DNA from 2 places in the Streptomyces sp. 135 genome. Region 1 is predicted to be linked to the other one. Evidence: predicted binding sites of a transcription regulator. Region 1 holds the regulator's gene; the other holds the start of a gene.
The links. The regulator HrcA, encoded in region 1, represses chaperone genes, less so after heat shock. The targets are predictions, from matches to a motif close to TTNGCACTCNGNNNNNCNGAGTGCNAA.

Region 1 (5,619 bases):
CACGTCGATGTAGGGGTGGCCGACGACCAAGGCGTGATCGCTGCCGATCTCCGCGGCGATGCGGGACTCCTTGGAGCCGGGGACCAGGTGGTCCACGAGGACGCCGAGCCGCGCGTCGGGGCCGGGCGAGAATTCGGCGACGATCGCGGGAAGGTCGTCGATGCCCTCCAGGTACTCGACGACGACGCCCTCGATGCGCAGGTCGTCGCCCCAGACCCGCTCGACCAGTTCGGCGTCGTGGCGGCCCTCGACGTAGATGCGTCCCGCGCGGGCGACCCTGGCCCGCGCCCCGGGCACGGCCACCGAACCGGAGGCGGTGCGCGAGGGACGTACCGTCGCACCCGCACCCGCACCCGGCCGGACCAGCGTGACCGGCCTGCCCTCCAGGAGGAACCCCCGCGGCTCCATGGGGAAGACGCGGTGCTTGCCGAAGCGGTCCTCCAGGGTCACCGTCGGGCCCTGCGCGGTCTTCTCGCAGCGGATCACCGCCCCGCAGAAACCGGTGCTCAACTCCTCCACCACGAGGCCGGCGTCCGCCGCCACCTCCGGTACGGGCTTCGACTTCTTCCAGGGGGGCGTGAGATCGGCGGAGTACAGACGGCGCTGCGGGCCCGGAGGGCCCTCGGAGGGGTGGTGGCGGGAGACGGGTGGGCGCATTCCGCCGACGATAGGAAGAGGCGGCAGGGCATCCCTTACGACACGCCGAAACGGGCCGCCAGTGTGGCGCGCTGCGCACGGACAAAAGCCGCATCCACCACCGCACCGTGCCCCGGCACATACCGCGCGCCCTCACCGCCCAGGCCGAGGAGCCGGTCCAGCGCCGCCGGCCACCGCGCGGGCACCGCGTCGGGACCGGCCTGCGGTTCGCCCGACTCCTCGACCAGATCCCCGCAGAAGACGATCTCCGGCTCGCCGTCCGCGCCGGGGACCAGGACCGCCAGGTCGTGGCCCGAGTGGCCGGGGCCGACGTTCGCGAGGAGGACCTGGACGCCGCCGAGGTCCAGCGTCCACTCCCCGCACACCAGGTGGTGCGGGTGGACCAGGAGATCGGTCGCTTCCGCCGCCGCCCGCGGGTCCACGCCGTGGCGCACCGCGTCCGCGCACAGCTCGTCGCGGCCCTTGGCGAAGACCGTGTCGATGCCCACGGCCCCGTACACCTCCACGCCCGCGAAGGCCGCGGCGCCGAGGACATGGTCGAAGTGCGGATGCGTCAGAGCGAGATGCGTCACGCGGCGACCGCCGCCGAGGATCTCCCTGGCCCGGGTGCGCAGCGCCGCGCCCTCGGCCAGGCTCGACCCGGCCTCGACCATCAGGGCCGCCCCGTCACCGACGACGAGCCCCGCCGTGCAGTCCCACACCGGCAGGCGGCACCGCCCCACGCGCGGTGCGAGCCGCTCCCAGCCCGCCGCTTCCCATGCCGGCTCCACGTCCATACGGTGACGCTAACCGGTGCGGCGGCGCCTGGCATGACCAACCAGCCGCCGGGCATGAGCAACGGGGTCCGGGTCCGGCCTTGCCGGGTCCGTACCCGACGCCCGTACACTGACCCTTTGACAGGCTGGCACTCACCCGCGTTGAGTGCCAGGCAGGGGATCACCGCGACGGATGACGTGCTGGAGGTGTGCGCGATGCTCAGTGAACGCAGGCTCGAAGTGCTGCGCGCCATCGTCCACGACTATGTCGGGACGGAGGAGCCGGTCGGCTCCAAGGCGCTCACCGAGCGGCACAGTCTCGGCGTCTCCCCGGCCACGGTGCGCAACGACATGGCGGCGCTGGAGGAGGAAGGGTTCATCGCCCAGCCCCACACCAGCGCGGGGCGCATCCCGACGGACAAGGGCTACCGCCTGTTCGTCGACAAGCTCGCCGGCGTCAAGCCGATGACGGCCCCCGAGCGGCGCGCCATCCAGAACTTCCTCGACGGCGCCGTCGATCTGGACGACGTCGTGGGGCGCACGGTTCGGCTGCTCGCGCAGCTGACCCGGCAGGTCGCCGTCGTGCAGTACCCCTCGCTGACGCGGTCGACCGTGCGGCACGTGGAGCTGCTCTCGCTCGCTCCCGCGCGCCTGATGCTCGTCCTGATCACGGACACCGGCCGGGTCGAGCAGCGCATGATCGACTGTCCGGCGCCCTTCGGGGAGACGTCGCTCGCGGATCTGCGGGCGCGGCTCAACAGCAGGGTCGCGGGCCGCCGCTTCGCGGACGTCCCGCAGCTGGTGCAGGACCTGCCCGAGGCCTTCGAGGCCGAGGACCGCGGCACCGTCTCGACGGTGCTCTCCACCCTCCTCGAAACGCTGGTCGAGGAGACCGAGGAGCGGCTGATGATCGGCGGCACCGCCAATCTCACCCGCTTCGGACATGACTTTCCCCTCACGATCCGCCCCGTTCTCGAGGCCCTTGAGGAGCAGGTCGTGCTCCTCAAGTTGCTTGGCGAGGCGACGGATTCGGGCATGACCGTACGGATCGGTCATGAGAACGCCCATGAGGGCCTCAGCTCCACGTCCGTGGTCTCGGTCGGCTACGGTTCGGGCAGCGAGGCAGTCGCCAAACTAGGCGTGGTCGGACCGACCCGCATGGACTATCCGGGAACGATGGGAGCAGTACGCGCAGTGGCACGTTACGTCGGACAGATCCTGGCGGAGTCGTAAGTGGCCACGGACTACTACGCCGTACTCGGCGTGCGCCGCGACGCTTCCCAGGACGAGATCAAGAAGGCCTTCCGGAGGCTGGCGCGTGAGCTTCACCCGGATGTGAATCCGGACCCGAAGACTCAGGAGCGCTTCAAGGAGATCAACGCCGCCTACGAGGTGTTGTCGGACCCGCAGAAGAAGCAGGTCTACGACCTCGGCGGCGACCCGCTGTCCCAGGCGGGCGGCGGCGGTGGCGCGGGCGGTTTCGGGGCCGGTGGCTTCGGCAACTTCTCCGACATCATGGACGCGTTCTTCGGGACGGCGTCGCAGCGGGGGCCGCGTTCGCGTACGCGTCGCGGCCAGGACGCCATGATCCGGCTGGAGATCGACCTCGACGAGGCCGCGTTCGGGACCACCAAGGACATCCAGGTCGACACGGCGGTCGTCTGTACGACCTGTAGCGGTGAGGGTGCCGCGCCGGGGACGTCCGCTCAGACGTGTGACATGTGCCGCGGTCGCGGTGAGGTGTCGCAGGTCACGCGGTCCTTCCTCGGCCAGGTCATGACCTCGCGGCCCTGTCCGCAGTGTCAGGGCTTCGGCACCGTCGTGCCGACGCCGTGCCCCGAGTGCGCCGGTGACGGCCGCATCCGGTCGCGGCGGACGCTGACGGTGAAGATCCCCGCGGGTGTCGACAACGGGACCAGGATCCAGCTCGCCGGTGAGGGTGAGGTCGGGCCCGGTGGCGGTCCCGCCGGTGACCTGTACGTGGAGATCCACGAGTTGCCGCACGCCGTCTTCCAGCGGCGCGGTGACGATCTGCACTGCACGGTCACCATTCCGATGACCGCGGCGGCGCTCGGTACGAAGGTGCCGCTGGAGACGCTGGACGGGCTGGAGGAGATCGACATCCGGCCGGGTACGCAGTCCGGTCAGTCGGTGCCGCTGCACGGGCGTGGTGTCACGCATCTGCGGGGCGGTGGGCGCGGTGACCTCATCGTGCACGTCGAGGTCCTTACGCCGACCAAGCTCGACGCCGAGCAGGAGCGGGTGCTGCGGGAGCTGGCGCAGATGCGGGGTGAGGAGCGGCCTACGGGGCAGTTCCAGCCCGGGCAGCAGGGGTTGTTCTCCCGGCTGAAGGACGCGTTCAACGGGCGGTAGCGCCTTGGGCGGTGCCGGCTCTGTTGTTCGTTCGTCCGCGGGTCGTGGGGGCTGGTCGCGCAGTTCCCCGCGCCCCTGAAGACAGGCGTCCCGCGCCCCGTCAGGGGCGCGGGGAACTGCGCGAGCGGGCCGAGACGGCCGGTAGTCGCCGACGGGGGACCGTGGGCAGACGGGGGCGCGTGCGCCGGGCGCAGGGCGATTCGGTCGCCCGCGCAGGGCGTGGCACGATGCGTGCATGTCCTCCGCACTGACCGATCTCTGCCGCCATCCGATCGTGCAGGCCCCCATGGCGGGCGGCGCGTCCTGCCCCCGGTTGGCCGCGGCCGTCTGTGAGGGCGGCGCCCTGGGCTTTCTCGCCGCCGGGTACAAGACCGCCGACGGGATGTACCAGGAGATCAAGCAGCTGCGGGGCCTGACCTCGCGGCCCTTCGGCGTCAATCTCTTCATGCCGCAGCCCGACACCGCGGACGCCGCCGCGATCGACGTCTACCGCAGCCAGCTCGCCGGTGAGGCCACCTGGTACGAGACGCAGCTCGGCGACCCGGACAGCGGGCGCGACGACGGGTACGACGCCAAGCTCGCCATCCTGCTCGACGACCCGGTGCCGGTCGTCTCCTTCACCTTCGGGTGCCCCACCCGCGACGTGCTCGACTCCTTCGCCCGCGTCGGCACCCTCACCGTCGTCACCGTCACCACACCGGAGGAGGCGCAGACCGCCCAGTGGGCCGGCGCCGACGCCGTGTGCGTGCAGGGCGTCGAGGCGGGCGGCCACCAGGGCACCCACCGCGACAACCCCGAGGCCGACGGCGCCGGGATCGGGCTGCTCTCCCTCATCACGCAGATCCGCGAGACCGTGCAGATCCCCCTGGTCGCCACCGGCGGCCTGATGCGCGGCGCGCAGATCGCCGCGGTGCTCGCGGCGGGCGCGGACGCCGCGCAGCTCGGCACGGCGTTCCTGGTCACGCCCGAGTCGGGCGCCCACACCCTGCACAAGCAGGCCATGACCAACCCGTTGTTCGTGCGGACCGAGCTGACCCGGGCGTTCTCCGGGCGGCCCGCGCGCGGCCTCGTCAACCGCTTCATGCGCGAGCACGGCCCGTACGCCCCCGCCGCCTACCCCCAGGTGCACCACCTGACCAGCGGCCTGCGCAAGGCCGCCGCGAAGGCCGGTGACGCGCAGGGCATGGCGCTCTGGGCGGGGCAGGGCCACCGGCTCGCCAGGGAGCTGCCCGCCGGACAGCTCGTGGAGGTCCTCGCGGCCGAACTGGCCGACGCCACGGACGCGTTGACGCGCGGGGGCGAGGCGTGACCGCCCCCGTCTTCGTCGTCGAACACTTCGACGCGCCCGCCGACGGGCGGTACGTGCTGGACGGCCCCGAAGGGCGCCACGCCGTCTCGGTGAAGCGGCTGCGCGCCGGTGAGGACGTCGTCCTGACCGACGGCGCCGGACGGTGGGCGCACTGCGTGGTCCTCGACACCGAGGGCAAGGACCGGCTCGTCGTACGGATGGACTCCGTGACCGAGGAGCCCGAGGAGTCGCCCCGCATCACCGTCGTCCAGGCGCTGCCCAAGGGCGACCGAGGGGAACTCGCCGTCGAGACCATGACGGAGACCGGCGTGGACGCGGTCGTGCCGTGGACCGCGGCGCGCTGCATCACGCAGTGGAAGGGCGAGCGCGGCCTGAAGGCGCTCGCCAAGTGGCGGGCGACCGCGCGCGAGGCGGGCAAGCAGTCGCGCCGGGTGCGCTTCCCCGAGGTCGCGGACGCGGCGTCCACCAAGCAGGTCGCCGCCCTCCTCGCGGGCGCCGACTTCGCGGCCGTCCTGCACGAGGAGG
Region 2 (5,619 bases), 2.2 Mb from region 1:
GCCGAGCGGGCGCGCACATACGCGGCGCGCTCCGGCGCGGGGGCCTCGTGATCCGGAGGCCTGACGTCCGCGCGGCACGGCCGTCACCGGATCTCACTAGCCTTGGTCCATGACTACGGCTCTGATTACGGGATCAACCGCCGGCATCGGCGCCGCCTTCGCGCGACGCCTCGCCGGTGACGGCCACAACCTCGTCCTGGTGGCGCGCGACACCAAGCGGCTGCGGGAGCAGGCGACCGAGCTGCACGACCGGCACGGCATCGAGGCGGAGGTGCTCACCGCCGACCTCTCGACGGACGACGGCATCGAAGCGGTCGAGAAGCGGCTCTCGAACCGCAGGGACGCGGTCGATCTGCTGATCAACAACGCGGGCTTCGGCAACAAGGGCCGGTACCTGGAAGTCCCCATGGCCGACGAGCTGACCATGCTCAAGGTGCACTGCGAGGCGGTGCTGCGGCTGACGTCGGCGGCCGTGGAATCGATGCGGGAGCGGGGCCGGGGCGGTGTGGTGAACGTCGCGTCGGTCGCGGCGTTCCTGCCGCGTGGCACGTACGGCGCTTCGAAGGCGTGGGTCGTGCAGTTCACGCAGGGCGCGGCGAAGGATCTGGCGGGCAGTGGGGTGCGGCTGATGGCGCTGTGCCCCGGCTTCGTCCGTACGGAGTTCCATGAGCGTGCCGGCATGGGCACGTCCAACATCCCCGACTGGATGTGGCTCGACGCGGACAAGCTGGTCGCGGCGGCGCTGGCCGACTTGGCCCGGGGCAAGGTCGTCTCGATCCCCGACCCCCGGTACAAGGCCCTGATGGGCGTGGCCAAGCTGACGCCCAGGTCTCTGCTGGGCGGGGTCACGTCGCGTACGGGACGGAAGTACGGCCCCCAGTAGCCCTGGCCCTGGGCGGGGCCGGGGCCACGCCCCGTCAGGGGCGCGGGGAACTGCGCGACCAGCCAGAGACGACCTGCACCCGGCAGAGGCAGAGCCACCCGGCAGACGCGCCCCCGGAAAGGGCCGAGGCCCGGCTCCCCGCAAGGGGGGAGCCGGGCCTCGGTACACCGTTCAGGCAGAGCGCAGCGGTCAGTGGGAGTGACCGTGGCCGTGGCCGTGACCCGCGTCGCCCTCGTCCTCCGCCGGCTTCTCGACGACCAGCGTCTCGGTCGTCAGCAGCAGCGAAGCGATCGACGCGGCGTTCTCCAGGGCCGAACGGGTGACCTTGACCGGGTCGATGACGCCGGCCTTGACCAGGTCGCCGTACTCGCCGGTCGCGGCGTTGAAGCCGAAGCCCTTGTCGAGCTCGGCGACCTTGGAGGTGATGACGTAACCCTCCAGGCCGGCGTTCTCGGCGATCCAGCGCAGCGGCTCGACGGCGGCGCGGCGGACGACGGCGACACCGGTGGCCTCGTCGCCCTCCTTGCCGAGGTTGCCCTCAAGGACCTTGACGGCGTGGACCAGGGACGAGCCACCACCGGAGACGATGCCCTCCTCGACCGCGGCGCGGGTCGCGGAGATGGCGTCCTCCAGACGGTGCTTCTTCTCCTTCAGCTCCACCTCGGTGGCGGCGCCGACCTTGATGACGCACACGCCGCCGGCCAGCTTCGCGAGGCGCTCCTGGAGCTTCTCGCGGTCCCAGTCGGAGTCCGTGGCCTCGATCTCGGCCTTGATCTGGTTGACCCGGCCCTCGACGTCGGCCTTGTTGCCGCCGCCGTCGACGATCGTCGTGTCGTCCTTGGTGATGGTGACGCGGCGGGCGGTGCCGAGCACGTCCAGACCGACCTGGTCGAGCTTGAGGCCGACCTCTTCGGCGATGACGGTGGCACCGGTGAGGGTGGCCATGTCGCCGAGCATCGCCTTGCGGCGGTCGCCGAAGCCGGGGGCCTTCACCGCGACGGCGTTGAAGGTGCCGCGGATCTTGTTCACGACCAGGGTCGACAGGGCCTCGCCCTCGACGTCCTCGGCGATGATCAGGAGCGGCTTCGAGGAGTTGGCCTGGATGACCTTCTCGAGCAGCGGCAGGAGGTCCTGGATGGAGGAGATCTTGCCCTGGTGGATCAGGATGTACGGGTCGTCGAGGACGGCCTCCATACGCTCCTGGTCGGACACCATGTACGGCGACAGGTAGCCCTTGTCGAAGGCCATGCCCTCGGTGAAGTCGAGCTCCAGGCCGAAGGTGTTGGACTCCTCGACGGTGATGACGCCGTCCTTGCCGACCTTGTCCATCGCCTCGGCGATGAGCTCGCCGACCTGCGGGTCCTGGGCGGACAGACCGGCGACGGCCGCGATGTCGGCCTTGTCGTCGATCGGACGGGCGGTGGCGAGGAGCTCCTCGGAGACGGCCTTGACGGCGGCGTCGATGCCCTTCTTCAGGGCGGCCGGGGAGGCGCCGGCGGCGACGTTGCGCAGGCCTTCCTTGACCAGGGCCTGGGCGAGCACGGTGGCGGTGGTGGTGCCGTCACCAGCGATGTCGTTGGTCTTGGTCGCCACCTCCTTCACCAGCTGGGCGCCGAGGTTCTCGTACGGGTCCTCGACCTCGACCTCACGGGCGATGGTGACGCCGTCGTTGGTGATGGTGGGGGCGCCGAACTTCTTGTCGATGACGACGTTGCGGCCACGGGGGCCGATCGTCACCTTGACCGTGTCGGCAAGCTTGTTGACGCCGCGCTCAAGGGCGCGACGGGCGTCCTCGTCGAACTTCAGGATCTTCGCCATGGGAGCGATTCAGCCCTCTCGAAAACTCGGGTGAACGAACTGCGCCCCTCGCCGCCCGGCAATCAGCGGGGTGACCAGGGGCGCAGCTCGAAAGCAATGCTTCTGCTTCGGGTGAACTACTTCTCGACGATCGCGAGCACGTCGCGAGCCGAGAGGACGAGGTACTCCTCGCCGTTGTACTTCACCTCGGTGCCGCCGTACTTGCTGTACAGCACGATGTCGCCGGTCTTCACGTCGAGCGGCAGGCGCTCGCCGTTCTCGAAGCGGCCCGGGCCCACGGCCAGGACGACGCCCTCCTGGGGCTTCTCCTTGGCGGTGTCCGGAATGACCAGGCCGGAGGCCGTGGTCTGCTCGGCATCGAGCGGCTGGACCACGATGCGGTCCTCAAGCGGCTTGATGGCAACCTTGGAGCTGGTGGTCGTCACGATCCGGTCTCCCCCTTCGGAGATCTCACGGGGTCAAGTCTGAGTGTGGCGACCAGGTGGATCCGTCGTCGCGGGTGCCGGACCTGCCCGTCGCTGTTGGCACTCTCCAACGGGGAGTGCCAGAAGCGAGACTAGGACGGCGATTAGCACTCGGTCAAGCGGAGTGCCAACCGGCTGCGTCGGGCCTCACGGGGACGCGGCGCTCCTCGGCCGGGCGGGCACAGGACTGGCCTTGCCCGGGCAACGGGTTTCCGGGGCCCCGAGTTCCCCCGTGGGTGTTGCCGCGGCGCGCGACTGCCCTGCCTCCGGGGCCTGCCGGCAGCCGGGCGTCCCCGGCTTCTCCTTGCGCGGCATCTTCTCGGCCGCCTTTCTGCCGAGACGCTCGATCGGGTCCACCGATTCCGCGCAGGACGTCAACAGCGCGGGCGCGAGTACTCCGCACAGCACGGCCCCGGCGAGGAGGCGGCGGTGTGCCCGCGCCCGCCGGGTCACAGGTAGTCCTCCAGCCTGGCCACCGCGTACCCCTTGCTCGTGACCGTCTTCATGACCCGGCGGACCATGTCGGGCATGGTGCCCTTCCAGTCATCGCGGCCTCGGAAGTGGGTGAGGATGATGTCGCCGGGGTGCAGGTCACGGTCCCACTCGCGGTAGTCCATGCGGTTGGCGAAGGCCTCCGCGTTCCACAGCGGCACCGCCTTGATGCCGCAGGACTTGGCGGCCCGCAGCGTGTCCCGGTTGTAGTTGCCGTACGGCGGCCGGAAGAGTTCGGGCCGCTTGCCGTAGCGCTTCTCGATGACCTTCTGCATGCCGCAGATCTCGTGGCGTTGCCGCTTGTACGAGAGTCCGGGCAGGTACGGGTGGTTGAGGGTGTGGTTGTTCAGGGCGACACCGCGGTCCTGCATCTTCCTGAAGTAGCCGTAGTCCTCCTTGACCAGGTAGTTGCTGAGGAAGGCGGTGTACGGGATCTTCAGGTCGCTCATCATCCGCAGAAACGCCCGGTCCTTTTCGGCGCCGTCGTCGATGGTCAGGAAGACGACCTTCTTCTTGGTCGGGATCGTCGTGAAGACCGGCGGCAGCTTCGCCTGGCCCCTGACCTCGAACCCCTTGCGGGCCTTGATCCGCGGCTTGGTCGCGGGCGGCTCGGGCGCGGTCAGCGGTGTCTTGGCCAGCCCCCAGCGCTTGGCGGCGGCGACGCGCGCGGCCTGGGCGGCGCCGAGCTGGCGGGCGTAGGAGTCGAGGGCCCGGGCGGGCGGTGCCTGGAGCGGCTGCACGCCGTGGGCGGGCCGCACGGCATCGGAGTCACCCTCGGAGACGCAGCCCGAGGCGATCGCCGCGACGGTCAGGGCGGCCACCACGGCACGCGCCTGATTCTTCCGTCTTACGGCGCATTCTTCGTTTTGTCGTACGAGTTGCATGGCGCCGGATCCTCGCAGTTCACCGCCCGGCCGGGGGGCCGACACCGCCGCCCGCCGCACACCGTCCACCGACTGGCCCACAATGGGGCAGGTGAACGCCCCGAACACGCCGAGCAGCCCCGCAGCCGACCACGCCGACGGCGACGCCGGCCTCGGCGATCCCCTCGCCGCCTTCGCCGCCCTGCGCACCGGCACGGGCCGGGCCCTGCTCGACCAGGTGCGAGACGTCGAACCCGCGCAGGAGCTCGCCGCCGCCACCCGGCTGCGCCGTACCTACCCGGCGCCGCTGGTCTCCGCCGCCCTCGCCCAGGCGCGGCTGCGCACGCGGGCCGCGGCGAAGTTCGGCGCCGAGGACGCGGCCCGGATGTTCTTCACGCCGAACGGGGTCGAGCAGTCCACCCGCGCCTCCGTCGCCACGCACCGCGCGGAGCGTTTCAAGGCCCTCGGGGTGCGCTCTCTCGCGGACCTGTGCTGCGGCATCGGCGGCGACGCGATCGCCCTGGCGCGGGCCGGGATCTCCGTACTCGCCGTCGACCGTGACCCGTTGACCTGCGCGGTCGCCCGGGCCAACGCGGAAGCGCTCGGCCTCGCCGACCTGATCGAGGTGCGCGAGGCCGACGTCACCGACGTGGACACCTCGGCGTACGACGCGGTGTTCGTCGACCCGGCGCGGCGGTCCTCGGGGCGGGGCCGCATCTTCGACCCGGAGTCCTACTCCCCGCCGCTGTCGTGGGCGGTCGAGGCGGCCCGCAAGGCCCCGCGCGCCGCGCTGAAGATCGCCCCCGGCATCCCGCACGAGGCGGTCCCCGCCGAGGCCGAGGCCGAGTGGATCTCGGACGGCGGTGACGTGAAGGAGGCCGTGCTGTGGTTCGGCACGGACTCCCCCGCCTCGCACCGCGCGACGCTGCTGCCCGGCGGCGCCTCCCTGCGGAGCCCGCTCGCCACGATGCTGCCCGACCCCGAGGTGCGCCCCGTGGGGCGGTACCTGTACGAGCCGGACGGCGCCGTCATCCGCGCGCATCTGGTCGCCGAGGTCGCGGCCCGGGTCGCCGGCGGACTGATCGACGAGACCATCGCG

Region 2: the regulator HrcA is predicted to act here: its motif matches at 3,270-3,296, upstream of groES (co-chaperone GroES).

The regions. Positions count from the first base shown of each region.
Region 1 covers NZ_CP075691.1:2,867,561-2,873,179, reverse strand. Annotated here, with positions in the region: gene KKZ08_RS12970 (DUF3097 domain-containing protein) at 1-657, opposite strand, end outside; gene KKZ08_RS12965 (MBL fold metallo-hydrolase) at 693-1,427, opposite strand; gene hrcA (heat-inducible transcriptional repressor HrcA) at 1,629-2,645, shown strand; gene dnaJ (molecular chaperone DnaJ) at 2,646-3,785, shown strand; gene KKZ08_RS12950 (nitronate monooxygenase) at 4,021-5,094, shown strand; gene KKZ08_RS12945 (16S rRNA (uracil(1498)-N(3))-methyltransferase) at 5,091-5,619, shown strand, end outside.
Region 2 covers NZ_CP075691.1:5,068,986-5,074,604, reverse strand. Annotated here, with positions in the region: gene KKZ08_RS23045 (MOSC domain-containing protein) at 1-51, shown strand, start outside; gene KKZ08_RS23040 (SDR family oxidoreductase) at 110-883, shown strand; gene groL (chaperonin GroEL) at 1,073-2,701, opposite strand; gene groES (co-chaperone GroES) at 2,818-3,126, opposite strand; gene KKZ08_RS23025 (polysaccharide deacetylase family protein) at 3,615-4,541, opposite strand; gene KKZ08_RS23020 (methyltransferase domain-containing protein) at 4,624-5,619, shown strand, end outside.